Regions from separate parts of the Actinokineospora spheciospongiae genome, predicted to be linked through region 1. Evidence: riboswitches for the same ligand, from Rfam matches in the RefSeq annotation. Region 1 holds a riboswitch; each other region holds the start of a gene.
What was found. Region 1 has a riboswitch for S-adenosylmethionine ahead of DFQ13_RS16145 (aminotransferase class V-fold PLP-dependent enzyme). Riboswitches for the same ligand answer to the same signal wherever they lie in the genome.

Region 1 (4,507 bases):
GGCATCGGGGCGTTGGTGCTGCTGCTGGCGGTGCTGGCCGTGCGGGTGTCGGTCCGGCTCGGTCTGCCGTCGCTGTTGCTCTACCTGGGAATCGGCGTGCTGCTCGGCGAGGCCGGGCTGGGCATCGAGTTCTCCAACGCCGACCTGACCCAGTCGCTCGGTCTGGCCGCGCTGGTCATGATCCTGGCCGAGGGTGGCCTCACCACCCGCTGGGTCGAGGTCAAACCGGCGCTCTGGCCGGGAGTGGCACTGTCCACTGTGGCCGTCGGGGTCAGCATCGGGGTGACCGCGCTCGGGTTGCACCTGGTCCTGGACTTCGACTGGCGGTTGGCCCTGCTCTGGGGCGCGGTGCTGGCCTCCACCGACGCCGCCGCCGTGTTCAGCGTGCTGCGCAACCTCTCGGTCACCCGGCGGCTGGTCGGGTCGCTGGAGCTGGAGAGCGGCATGAACGACGCCCCCAGCTACATCGCCGTGGTGCTGCTGGCCTCCACCGACCCGGTCACCTGGTCGCTGCCGCTCACCCTGGCCTACGAACTCGCGGTGGGCCTGGCCCTCGGCGTCGGCCTGGGCTGGCTGGGGGCCCTCACCCTGCGCCGCGCCGCGCTGCCCGCCACCGGCCTGTACCCGCTGGCCACGGTCGCGGTGTGCGTGCTCGCCTTCGCGGGCGGGCAGGCCGCGCACGCCTCCGGGCTGCTCGCCGCCTACGTCGCCGGGTTGGTGCTGGGCAACTCCAAGCTGCCGCACCGCTCCGACACGGTCTCCTTCGCCGAGGGGCTGGGCTGGTTGGCGCAGATCGGCCTGTTCGTCCTCTTGGGACTGTTCGCCTCACCGAGCAGGCTGCTCGACGCGATCATCCCCGGGCTGGTCGCCGGTGCCCTGCTGACCCTGCTGGCCCGGCCGCTGTCCGTGCTGGTGTCGATGGTGCCGTTCCGGATGCCCTGGCGCGAACAGGTCTTCCTGTCCTGGGCCGGGTTGCGCGGGGCCGTGCCCATCGTGCTGGCCATGATCCCGCTGTCGCAGGGCATCCCCGGCGCGCAGCAACTCGTCGACGCCGTGTTCGTGCTGGTGATCGTGCTGACCCTGGTGCAGGGCACCACGCTCGGGCTGCTGGCGAAGCTGCTGCGGCTCGACACCGGTGCGCAGCCCAAGGAGGTCGACGTCGACGTGGCCACCCTCGACGAGCTGAACGCGGAGCTGTTGCAGGTCACCATCCCCGTCGGGTCCAAGCTGCACGGCGTCTACCTGTCGGAGCTGCGGCTGCCGCCGGGCGCCTCGGTCAGCCTCGTCGCCCGCGGCGCGGGCGCGTTCACCCCGGTCACCACGACCCGGTTGCAGGAGCTGGACCAGGTCCTGGTGGTCACCACGCAGGAGGCCAGGGCCGCCGCCGAGACCCGCATCCGCGCGGTCGACCGGGCGGGCCGCTTCGCCCGCTGGAAGGGCGAGACCGGCAAACCCTGAGCCGTGACGCCGATCCCACCCGGTGGATCGGACTCGATCCGCGGCGCCGCGTCGGCTATGGTCTTCGGCAAGGTCATGAGTGCCAGCGTCAAGCCCCGGTTTGCTGGCCGGCAACCCTCCTCCGCGGTGGGGTGCCCCGGGTGAGGACCTGGTCCTCCCGCGAGGTGCGGGACGGGCAAGCGCGGACCCCCCTCACCGGCCAGGGTCCTGGAGACCTTGGAGGCACCCCGTGACGCTCGCCATCCCCAGCCGCCGCACCGCCGAACCGGCCCGCGACACCGGGTGTCCCACCGGCTGCACCACCGAGCCCGTGCCCGCGACCGCCGCTGTCGAGGCCGCCGCCGGTATCCCCGCCGTGCCGCCCGTGGTGGGGGCGCGGCTGGCGGTCCCGCTGGTCGACGGCCGCCGGGTGCCCTACGCCAACCTCGACCACGCCGCCAGCACCCCCGCCCTGGAGGCCGTGCGCGACGCCGTGGACGAGCTGCTGCCCTGGTACGCCAGCGTGCACCGCGGCGCGGGCTTCGCCTCCCAGGTCTGCACCCGCGTGCACGACCAGGCCCGCGATGTGCTCCGCCGGTTCGTCGGCGCCCACCGCACCGACCAGGTCATCTTCACCCGCAACACCACCGACAGCCTGAACCTGCTGGCCGGGGCGCTGCCCAGGGGCACGTCCGTGGTCCTGTTCGACACCGAGCACCACGCGGCGCTGTTGCCCTGGCGCGGCCCGCGCGTGCACCGCCTGCGCACCCCGGAGAGCGCGGGCGACGCTGCCCTGGCGCTGGACCGGGCGCTGGCCGACTGCGCCGTCGGGCCGCGCCTGGTGGTGCTGACCGCCGCCTCCAACGTCACCGGCGAGGTCTGGCCGATCGCCGAGCTGTCCGCCGTCGCCCGCCGCCACGGCGCCAGGGTCGCCCTCGACGCCGCGCAGCTCGCCCCGCACCGGCCGGTCGACATCCGCGCCCTCGACGTCGACTGGGTCGCCCTGTCCGGGCACAAGCTCTACGCCCCGTTCGGCGCGGGCGCCCTCGTCGGCCGCGCCGACTGGCTCAGGGCCGCCGAACCGCACCTGGTCGGCGGCGGCGCCACCGCCTCGGTCACCGACCGCGGCGACCGGCTCGCGGTGACCTGGTCGACCGGCCCGGAGCGGCACGAGGCCGGGTCGCCGAACGTGGTCGGCGTGCACGCGCTGGCCACCGCCTGCGAGGCGATCACCCGGCACGGCTGGGACGCCGTGGTCGAGCACGAGCGGGTCCTGCTGCACCGGCTGCGCGCCGGGCTCGCCACCGTCCCCGGCCTGCGCCCGCTGAGCCTGTTCGGCGCGGAGCACGACCGGGTCGGCGTCGTCAGCTTCACCGTCGACGGCCTCGACTCCGGCCTGGCCGCGGCGGTCCTGTCCGCCGAGCACGGCATCGGCGTGCGCGACGGCGCGTTCTGCGCGCACGTGGCCACCGCCAGGCTGCTCGACCGGGCAGGCAGCTCCGAGCGGCGGGCGCTGCGGGTCAGCATCGGCCTGGGCACGACGCCAGAGCACGTGGACCGGCTCGTCGCCGCGCTGCACGCCCTCGTCGACGGTGGCCCGGCCGCCGAGTACGCCCTCGTCGACGGCCGCTGGGCGCCGGTGGAGGACCCCCGGCCGCTGCCGCCGTTCCTGCGCGAGCTGCCCTGAGCCCGGTCGACGGCCGGGCGGGTCGGCCGACCGTGGACAATGGGGTGGTGAGCAGTGAGGAACGCGATGGGGTGAGCGCGGCACCGGTGCCGCCGCGCAGGGCAGCGCTGCTGGTCGGCACGGCGGTGGTGGTGTACGCGCTCGACCTGGTCACGAAGATCCTGGTCACCGCCAACCTGGAGGGCGAGCCGCCGGTGCGGCTGCTCGGCGGGCTGGTCTACCTCGACCTCATCCGCAACCCCGGGGCCGCGTTCTCCATGGCCACCGGGATGACCTGGCTGCTGACCCTGGTCGCCATCGGGGTCGTGGTCGCCATCGTCTGGGTCATCCCCAAGCTGCGCTCGCCGGGCTGGGCGCTGGGCCTGGGCCTGGTGCTCGCGGGCGCGCTGGGCAACCTGACCGACCGGCTGTTCCGCGCCCCCGGGGCGTTCCAGGGGCACGTGGTCGACTTCGTGTCGGTGTTCGGCCCGAACGGCGAGTACTTCCCGGTGTTCAACGTGGCCGACTCCGGCATCAGCGTCGGCGGCGTGCTCATCGTGCTGATGGCCCTGCTGGGCCGCGACTACGACGGCAGCCTGACCACGAAGTCCGAGAAGAAGGCGGCCACCGGTGAGTGACACGCGGACCCTGCCCATCCCCGACGGCCTCGACGGCATGCGCGTCGACGCCGGTCTGTCGAAGCTGCTTGGCATCTCCCGCACCGTCGTCGTGGCCCTCACCGAAGCCGGTGACGTGCTGGTCGACGGTCGACCCGCGGGCAAGTCCGACCGGCTGCTGGCGGGCGCCTGGCTGGAGGTGACCCTGCCGCAGCCGGACCGCCCGGTGGAGCTGAAGGCGGTGGCGGTGCCCGGCCTGGAGATCATCCACCAGGACGACGACGTGGTGGTGGTGGACAAGCCGGTCGGCGTCGCCGCCCACCCCAGCCCCGGCTGGTCCGGCCCCACGGTCATCGGCGGCCTCGCCGCGGCGGGCCTGCGCATCTCCACCTCCGGGGCCGCCGAGCGCCAGGGCGTCGTGCACCGCCTCGACGTCGGGACGACCGGGGTGATGGTGGTCGCCAAGAGCGAGCACGCCTACACAGTGCTCAAGCGGGCGTTCAAGGAGCGCACCGTCGAGAAGCGCTACCACGCGCTGGTGCAGGGCCACCCCGACCCGAGCGTCGGGACGATCGACGCCCCCATCGACCGCCACCCGCGCCACGACTACCGGTGGGCGGTGGTGGCGGGCGGCAAGCCGAGCATCACCCACTACGAGACCATCGAGGCCTTCCGCGCCGCGTCGCTGCTCGACGTCAAGCTGGAGACCGGCCGCACCCACCAGATCCGGGTCCACTTCAGCGCCCTGCGCCACCCCTGCGTCGGCGACCTCACCTACGGTGCCGAC
Region 2 (4,507 bases), on a different contig from region 1:
TCGGCGGCCATGCCCTTGACGTCGGCGTTGACCTGGGCGGTGATGCGGATGGCCTCGCCGAGGGCGCGCGGCTTCCAGCCGCGGGCCTGGGCCAGCGCCTTCTTGACCTTCCAGGCGGGCATGCCGAGTTCGCCCGCCAACCGGAACGGGTCGGCGCGGCCCGCGCCCGCGACCCTGGCGACCGTGCGGACCGCGTCGGCGAGGGCGTCGGCCACCAGGACGTGCGGGACGCCGGTCTGCATGGCCCAGCGCAGGGCCTCCAGGGCGCCCGCGGTGTCGCCGGTGACGGCCTTCTCGGCGACGGCGAAGCCGGTGACGTCGGCGCGGCCGCGGTGGTAGCGGCGGACGGCCTCCTCGGTGACCGCCCCGGCGGTGTCGGCGACCAGTTGCTGGGCGGCGGCGGCGAGTTCGCGCAGGTCGGAGCCGACCGAGTCGATCAGCGCGGCGACCGCGGCCGGATCGGTCCTGCCGCCCGCCTGGCGGATCTCGTTGCGGACGAAGCCCTCCCGCTCGGCGGCCTTGGTGATCTTGGCGCACTCGGTGACCACCGCGCCCGCCTTGCGCATCGCCGCGACGACGTCCTTGCCCGGCTTGCGGCCGCCGCCGTTGTGCACGACGGCCAGCACGATGCCCTCGGCGGGCTGCTTGGCGTAGGAGATGACCAGGGCGGCGATGTCCTGGGTGGCCTCGTGCGCGGCGTCGAGGACGATCACCCTGCCCTCGGCGAACAGCGAGGGGCTGACCAGTTCGGCCAGCTCAGGAGCTGTGAGTTCGGACACCCGGATGCGGGTGAGGTCGGCCGAGGCGTCGGCGAGCCGGGCGGTCTCCAGCGCCGCGCGCACGGCGCGCTCGACCAGCAACTCCTCCTCGCCGAGCACGAGTTGCAGCGGCGCGGGTGTGACCGAGGGTGAGCTCACCCCGGCAATCCTGCCACGGCGGCGGTGCGCAGGATTGCGCAGACGCGGCGGGCGCGCTCTCGGATTCTGGAAACGGGATTGGCCGACGGCGCGTTCGTTGCCGTAGCGTTGCGGGCGTGCCGAGGGCAGCCTCGGTCCTTGTGTGCGCCAGACAACTGAATACCGCTCATCCAGAGGGGCAGAGGGAACGGCCCGACGAAGCCCCGGCAACCGGCACCCACCACTTTCCACCGCGACGAATCCGCGGCCGGGAGGTCGGCGGGCCACGGTGCCAATTCCGACCCGCCACGCGGGAGAGATGAGGAGTGTCCTCGATGACATCGACCGTCGACATCCAGCAGGCCGTCACCACCGACGCCTTCGACCTCGGCCCCGCCCGCGCCCTGTCGTGCCGGGAGTGCGGCCACCGCATCCCGCTCGCCGCCGAGTTCGCCTGCGCCGAGTGCTTCGGCCCCCTCGAGGTCTCCTACGACTTCGGCGACATCACCCGCGAGAGCATCGAGGCCGGGCCCCGGTCGATCTGGCGCTACCGCGGCCTGCTCCCCGTGCCGTCGAACGTGCGGGAGCACCCCAACACCGAGCCCGGCATGACCCGCTTGGTCAAGGCCGACCGGCTCGCCGCCGCCCTGGGCCTCAAGTCGCTCTGGGTCAAGGACGACACCGGCAACCCCACGCACTCGTTCAAGGACCGGGTCGTCGCCGTGGCGCTCGCCGCCGCCCGCGAACTCGGCTTCCGGGTGCTGGCCTGTCCGTCGACCGGCAACCTGGCCAACGCCGTCGCCGCCGCGGCGGCGCGGGCGGGCTGGGAGTCGGTCGTGCTGATCCCCTCCAACCTGGAGCGGGCCAAGATCCTCACCACCGCGGTCTACGACGGCGCCCTGATCGCCGTCAACGGCAACTACGACGACGTGAACCGACTCGCCACCGAGCTGGCCGCGGAGCACGAGGACTGGGCGTTCGTGAACGTCAACGTCCGCCCGTACTACGCCGAGGGCTCCAAGACCCTGGGCTACGAGGTGGCCGAGCAGCTCGGCTGGCGGCTGCCCGAGCAGATCGTGATCCCGGTCGCCTCCGGCTCCCAACTGACCAAGGTCGACAAGGCGTTCCGCGAGTTCGGCGAGCTGGGCCTGGTCGAGGCCACCCCGTACAAGGTGTTCGGCGCCCAGGCCACCGGCTGCTCGCCGGTGTCGACGGCGTTCAAGGGCGGCCACGACGTGGTGCGCCCGGTCAAGCCGGACACCATCGCCCGCTCCCTGGCCATCGGCGCCCCCGCCGACGGGCCGTACGTGCTCGACGCCGTCCGCCGCACCGGTGGTGCGGTCGAGGACGTCACCGACGCCGAGGTCGTCGAGGGCATCCGCCTGCTGGCCCGCACCGAGGGCATCTTCGCCGAGACCGCGGGTGGGGTCACCGTCGCCACGGCCAGGAAGCTCATCGCGGCGGGCAAGATCGACCCCGACGCCGAGACCGTCCTGCTCATCACCGGCGACGGCCTCAAGACCCTGGACGCGGTCCAGGACCAGATCGGCCCCAAGGCCACGATCCCGCCGTCGGCCGCCGCCGTCCGCGAGGTCCTCGGCCACTGAGCCACCCGGCTCGCGGCCACCGCGAGCCACGCCCCGCCCGACCGGTGCCGCCGTGATCCCACGGCGGCACCGGTTTTCGTGCGCCACCTGCCTGTCGCGGTTCGCCGCTCAAGACTTCGGCGGTGAACGGGCGCCGCCGCGACCGATCAGGGCGGGCACCCCCGCGTCGACGACCACCGCGCTGTCGCCGTCGCGGTCGGTGCGCCCGACCAGGGTGTGCCCGCGGGTGAGGACGTCGAGCGTGCGCGGGCTCGGGTGGCCGTAGCGGTTGTCCGCGCCGACGCTGAGCAGGGCGATGCGGGCCCCGACAGCGGTGAGGAACTCCGGGGCGGTGTAGCCGGAGCCGTGGTGGGGCACCTTGATCACCTCCGCGCGCAGGTCCGCTCCCGAGGTCAGCAGTTCCGCCTGGGCGCCCAGTTCCACATCACCCGCCAGCAGCACCCGCCCGGCGCGGGTCGACGCGCGCAGCACGACCGAGCGGTTGTTGATCTCCGTGCCGTCCGGTGCCCTGCCTTCCTCCTTCCGCCGTGGTGCCAGTACGTCCAGGGTCAGACCCGGCCAGCCCAGCCGCTGCCCGGGCAGCAACCCCACGACCGGCACCCCGGCGCCGGCCGCCTCGTCGCGGACCTGGTCCCACGCCCACGCGGGCGAACGACCCGCACCGACCGCGATCCCGCCGACGGCGCGTCCGGCGAGGACCCCGGCGAGGCCGCCGACGTGGTCGGCGTGCAGGTGGCTGAGCACCACCAGCGGCACCCTGTCCACTCCCAGCCGGTCGAGGCAGCCGTCGACCGGACTCGCCTCCGGTCCGGCGTCCACCACCACCGCCCGCCCCGGCTCGTCGGTGGCCAGCACCAGCGCGTCCCCCTGCCCGACGTCGCAGGCGACCACCGCCCACCCGGCGGGCGGCCACCCGGGGGCGAGCACCCGGACCGGCACGACCACCAGCAGCATGGCGACCAACCCGACCGCGACGGCGCTCCCCCGGCCGCGCAGGGCCACCACGAGCACCAGCAGGACGACCACCGCCACCAGCCCGCCCCACCACCCCGAGGGCCAGTCGATCGCCGCTCCCGGCACGTCCGCCGCCCACCGGGCCACGGCGACGAGCCAGTCGACCTCGGGCCCGGCCAGGCGCACGCACCACACCGCGGCCCAGGTCCACAGCGGCGCGAGCACGGCGGCCAGCACGCCGAACACGGTCGCGGGCGCGACCACCGGCGCCGCCACCAGGTTGGCCACCACGGCGACGACGCTGACCTGCCCGTTCAGCCCGGCCACCACCGGTGCCGTGGCGAGGTGGGCGGCGGCGGGGACGGCCAACGCCTCCGCCAGCACCCTGGGCACGCGGCGCCGGGTCATCCGGTCCACCCACCTCGGCGCCAGCAGCACCAGCGCCCCGGTGGCCAGCACCGACAGCACGAACCCCGGTGCCACGGCCAACCCCGGGTCGACCGCGACCAGCAGCAGGACCGTCCCGGCCAGCGCCGGGATCGCCGACCGCTCCCGGCCCAGCGCCAACGCCAGCAGGCCGACCGCGCCCATCACCCCGGCCCGCAACACGCTCGGCTCCGGTCCGACCAGGACGACGAAGCCGACCAGCGCCGCCAACGCCCCGACCGCCGACCCGCGCGGTCCGAACCCCAGCAACCGCAGGAGGAACAGCACGGCCACGCAGATGATCGCCAGGTTCGAGCCGCTGACCGCCAGCAGGTGGGACATGCCCGCCACCCGGAACTCGCCCTCGACCACGTCGGGCAGGCCGTCCGTGTCGCCGACGACCAGCGCGGGCAGCAGTCCCGCCGAATCCGGGTCGAGCACCCCGGCCGCGTCCCGCAGGCCGACCCGCAGGTCCCGGGCGAGCCGCTGCAGGCCCGGCGCCTCCCCCGCCGACAGCGGCGGACCGCGCACGCGCAGCAGGGCCACGGTCAGGGTGCCGGGGTCGGCGGGGGCGAGTGCGCCGCGTGCCCGCACCGGTTGCCCGGGCAGGACGTCCGCCCACGC
Region 3 (4,507 bases), on a different contig from region 1:
TCCACCCACCCGGGCATGTCCGTAGCCGGGCCGGCGGTTGGCAGGGGGCTGGCTTTCGCTGCGCCCGGTGAGGTTGCGGGTGGCTGGCCGCTTGACCGGCGGTTGGTGGGGTGGTCGGTTGCTGCGCCGGTGGGTTCGGCGGGGCTGGTGGGCGGATCAGCGGGTGCGTTGGGCTGGGGTGGGAAGCACCGCGCCCGCCCTGCCGGGGGTGCCGGTGGGGCGGGCGCGGTGGTTCGTCGTGGGTCAGGCGCAGGCGGCGACCAAGCCCTGGGGGCCGGTGCGGCGCTGCTGGACCTGGCCGCCGCGTTCGGCGATCCAGGTCAGGGCGGTGTCGGCCTGGGTGCCGGAGAGGCCGAGGAGGAAGCGGGCGACCGGGGTTTCGCCGATGCGGGTCAGGCCGCCGCCGACGACCGAGATGGTGGTGCCGAAGCGGGAGGTGGCCTCCGGGAGGAGGGCGCCCACGGCGGCGAAGCCGACGAGGACGACCTCGGCCAGGCGGTCGTGGCGGGCCTTGGCGGCCTTCGGGGCGTCGATCTCCGGGAGGAGGGACTGGGCGACGGCGCTGCGCGGGTCCTGGACCAGCGAGAGCAGGTGGCCCGCCTCGGTGATCCGGCCGCCGTCGAGGAGGGCGACGTCGTCGGCGATGCGGCGGACGACGCCCGCGTCGTCGGTGGCGACGAGGACCGTGGCGCCCAGTTCGGCGCGGGCGCGGTCCAGGACGGTGAGGACGCCCGCGGCGCCGTCGGCGTCGAGGTCGCGGGTCGGGTCGTCGGCCAGCAGGAGGCCGGGGTCGCCGACCAGGGCCCTGGCGACCGCGACGCGGGCCTGCTGGCCGGGGGTCAGGGCCTCCGGGTAGTGGGCGGCCTTGTCGGTGAGGCCGATCAGGTCGAGGAGCCTGCCCACCTTCTCCCGGCGCTGGGGGCCGTCGACGCCCGCCTGCTCCAGGGGGAGGGCGATGTTGCCCGCGGCGGTGCGCTGCTCCAGCAGGCCGCCGCGCTGCACCACGCCGATGCGGCGGCGGGCCGCGCGGAGCCTGCGCGGGTCGAGGCCGGAGGTGTTGAACCCGTCGAACCGGATGACGCCGGAGTCGGGGCGGTCCTGGAGGGCGACGAGGCGGGCGAGGGTGGACTTGCCGGACCCGGCGGGGCCCACCACGCCGGTGATGGAGCCCGCGGGGACGTCCAGCGTGACGTCCTGCAGGGCGTGCACGGGGCCGCCGTCGCCGGGGAAGGACTTGGTCAGGTTCTCAACGGTGATCACGATTTGCTCCAACGCGGCGCGACGGCAGCCCTCCGGACCGGCTCTCGTCCACAGTGGACGTTCCGGGGCAGGACGGGCTGGGGTGGTACGAAGACGACGTTCTACTGGGGAGAGCTCAGCCAGATACGCGCGTACGACGACATGCGGTCACGCCTCGTCGGCATTGGTCGATGACCCGCCGGGTGGTGAGGATTCGCATCGTGGTTCCTCCATCGTTCCTGGCGGTAGCACCTGCCCTCGGTGGGTGGTTGCTGCGGCGTCAACGAGCCAGGTCTCTCAGCCGCTCGGGATGGAATGCTCACAAAGTACACCCGATGGGGATGCTCAAAAGCAAGCGCCGCACGACAACACCGCGCGAGATCACACCAGCGGAGTAATGATCTCCGGCTGCAGCGGGTACCCGGTGTGGTCGGCGCTCAGCGGGCGGCGGCGATGCGCACGAACGCGTCGATGTCCAACTGCTCCCCGCGCGCCCCCGGGTCCACCCCGGCCGCGACCAGGACCTGCTCCGCGCGGGCGGCCGACCCGGCCCACCCGGCCAGCGCCGCGCGCAGCGTCTTGCGCCGCTGGGCGAACGCGGCGTCGACCACGCCGAACACCGCGGCCCGGTCCGCGTCGGGGGTCGGGCGGCGGGTCATCAGCACCAGCGCGGAGTCGACGTTGGGGACCGGCCAGAACACCGTCCTGGGCACGGTGGCGACCCGCTTGGCCGAGGCGTACCAGGCCACCTTGGCGCTGGGCACCCCGTAGACCCGCGACCCCGGCCCGGCCGCCATCCGGTCGGCCACCTCGGCCTGCACCATGACCAGCACCGTGCGCAGCGAGGGCAGTTCCGCCAACAGGTGCAGCACCACCGGGACGGCAACGTTGTAGGGCAGGTTGGCGACCAGCGCGGTGGGCTCGCCCAACTGCTCCGCCCGCACCCGCATCGCGTCGCCGAGCACGACGGTCAACCGGTCCGCCAGCTCGGGGGCGTGCTCCCGGGCGGTGGTGGGCAGCCGCCCGGCCAGGACCGGGTCGATCTCCACCGCGACGACCCGCGCGCACGCGGGCAGCAGCGCCAGGGTCAGCGAGCCGAGCCCGGGGCCGACCTCCAGCACGACGTCGTCCGGTGCCAGGTCGGCCACCCCGACGATCCGCCGCACGGTGTTGGGGTCGTGGACGAAGTTCTGCCCCAGCTTCTTGGTGGGCCGCACGTCCAGCTCACCGGCGAGCCTGCGCACGTCCGCGGGCCCCAGCAGGGCAGATCCACCCACCATCACCCGCGAGAGCCTACGCAACCCCGACCCGCCGACCGGGTCCGGGCCGGGACGCGCCGACGGCCACCCCCGGAAAACCGGTGGTGGCCGTCGGCGGGCGCTGCGAAAGTGGTGCCTACTTGGGCAGGCCCAGCTTGCTGGAGCAGTGCGGCCAGGCGCCGTAGCCGCCGCGGCTGTCGCGGAGCTTGGTGGCGACGGCGATCTGCTGCTCGCGGGTGGCCTGGTGCGGGTACGCGGCGTACGCGCTGCCGCCGTAGGCGTCCCAGGTGCCCTTGTTGAACTGGAGGCCGCCGTAGTAGCCGTTGCCGGTGTTGATGGCCCAGTTGCCGCCCGCCTCGCACTTGGCCAGCGAGTCCCACACGCCACCGCCGGAGACGACCGGCTGCGCGGCCTGCACCGGCTGCGGGGGCTTCTTGGTGCCGACCTTGACGACCTTGGGCTGCGCGGGCTTCGTCTCCTTGGAGCCGATCTCCTCGCGCGCGACGACCTTGCCGTTCTTCTCCGTCACCCGGTAGGTGGCGATGCGCTCACCGGGGGCGCCGGGCTCGACGACGACCTCGGAGCCCTTCTCGGCCTCCGGGTCCTCGACCTTCTGCACCGGGGCCGCGATCGGCTCGGCCTGGTTGATCACGGTGACGCCGGTGCGGCTGATCCGCACCTCGGCACCGGGGGTGAGCTTGACGTCGGCGCCGGGCAGGATCGCGTCCTGCGGGCCGAGGGCCACGCCGCGCTCGGCGAGCAGCTCGCCCACGGTCACCGCGGTGGTCTGCACCGGGGCGGGGGCGTTGCCGCCGTCGAACAGGGTGATCGCCTTGGCGGTCTTGATCTCGACGGCCATGCCCTCGAGCGGCACCTGGGCGTCGGAGCCCGCGGAGACCCAGGAACCCTGCACCGGGGCGTTGGCCTGCTTGAGGGCCTCGCCGAGGGTGTCGGCGCGCACCCACGCCTGGCGCTGCTCGCCGTCGACCGTCATGGTGAGCTGGCGGCCGCGCTGGAGCACGATCTTGCCGTCGTCGGCGATGGCGGCCGACGGGGACGGGCTGACCGAGTCGTGCGACCCGACCGTGATGCCCTCTTCCTCCAGCACCTCGCCGACGGTGTCGGCGTAGGTGTTGACCTGGTGGGCCTCGCCGTCGATGTCGACGGTGACGGTGTTGTTCATCGCGATGGCCGCCGCGCCGCCGCCGGTCAGGGTGACCAGCACAGCCGCGATCGTGGCCTTGAGGAACGTGGACTTCCAGCGGGTGACCGCGGCGAGGAGGCCGGGGGCCTCGCCGTCGCGGCGGACCTTGAGCCGCTGCGGGGCGTCGACCGTGTCGTCTTCCGACGCCTCGTCCGGGAGCATCGCCAGCGACGGCAGGACGGTGGTCTCGGCGTTGATGAGCCGGATCAGCTCGTCGACGTCGACCCCGGCGGTCGCCATGATCTCGTCGGCCTGCGGGCCGAGGGCGTAGCGGACGTCCTGGTCGGTGATGTCCAGCGAGGACGAGTACCCGGTGTCCAGGTCGTACTCGGGGAACTCCGACTTCCAGGCCGAGAAGTCGGCCTCGTGGTCGTCGAGCGTCGTGGCCGTCGCGCGCACCGGGGTGAACCAGTCGGTGTCGACGAAGCCGTCGTGCTCAGGACGGCCGGGGCCGTCGGTCTGTTTGCCGCTCACAGGGTCGTTTCCTCCAGAAGGCGGGAGCCGTGCTCCGCAGGCGATGGGGTCAGGTCAACCGAGAACTCGATGGCCTGCTCCCTCTCGCCGTCCGAGCGCGTCTCCGCGCATTCATTCGTCTCGACATCCCGCAGCCAGCCACCCCGACGTGTACTGGCGAAGCTCCGGGTTTTCACCGGGACGTTCAGCCCCGGGTGGGTACGATCACGGGACAGTAACGAGCCCCGGGTGGTTGCGCAAACACATCCGGCAAGGTTATGAGTCCTGTCACAACACCTTCGGAGCAATTGTCTCGTCCGTTCAACGCAGCACCGCACGCGGTGAAAGGTCG

Region 2: linked by a shared signal. The riboswitch ahead of thrC (threonine synthase) and the one ahead of DFQ13_RS16145 (aminotransferase class V-fold PLP-dependent enzyme) in region 1 are both predicted to bind S-adenosylmethionine.
Region 3: linked by a shared signal. The riboswitch ahead of DFQ13_RS05100 (methionine ABC transporter ATP-binding protein) and the one ahead of DFQ13_RS16145 (aminotransferase class V-fold PLP-dependent enzyme) in region 1 are both predicted to bind S-adenosylmethionine.

The regions. Positions count from the first base shown of each region.
Region 1 covers NZ_QHCP01000005.1:429,003-433,509, forward strand. The annotation lists gene DFQ13_RS16140 (potassium/proton antiporter) at 1-1,458, shown strand, start outside; SAM riboswitch class IV at 1,530-1,646, shown strand; gene DFQ13_RS16145 (aminotransferase class V-fold PLP-dependent enzyme) at 1,769-3,124, shown strand; gene lspA (signal peptidase II) at 3,172-3,741, shown strand; gene DFQ13_RS16155 (RluA family pseudouridine synthase) at 3,779-4,507, shown strand, end outside.
Region 2 covers NZ_QHCP01000011.1:48,719-53,225, forward strand. The annotation lists gene holA (DNA polymerase III subunit delta) at 1-917, opposite strand, end outside; SAM riboswitch class I at 1,081-1,222, shown strand; gene thrC (threonine synthase) at 1,232-2,503, shown strand; gene DFQ13_RS25290 (ComEC/Rec2 family competence protein) at 2,612-4,507, opposite strand, start outside.
Region 3 covers NZ_QHCP01000002.1:320,089-324,595, forward strand. The annotation lists gene DFQ13_RS05100 (methionine ABC transporter ATP-binding protein) at 244-1,260, opposite strand; SAM riboswitch class I at 1,467-1,556, opposite strand; gene rsmA (16S rRNA (adenine(1518)-N(6)/adenine(1519)-N(6))-dimethyltransferase RsmA) at 1,677-2,519, opposite strand; gene DFQ13_RS05110 (resuscitation-promoting factor) at 2,635-4,176, opposite strand; gene DFQ13_RS05120 (TatD family hydrolase) at 4,477-4,507, opposite strand, start outside.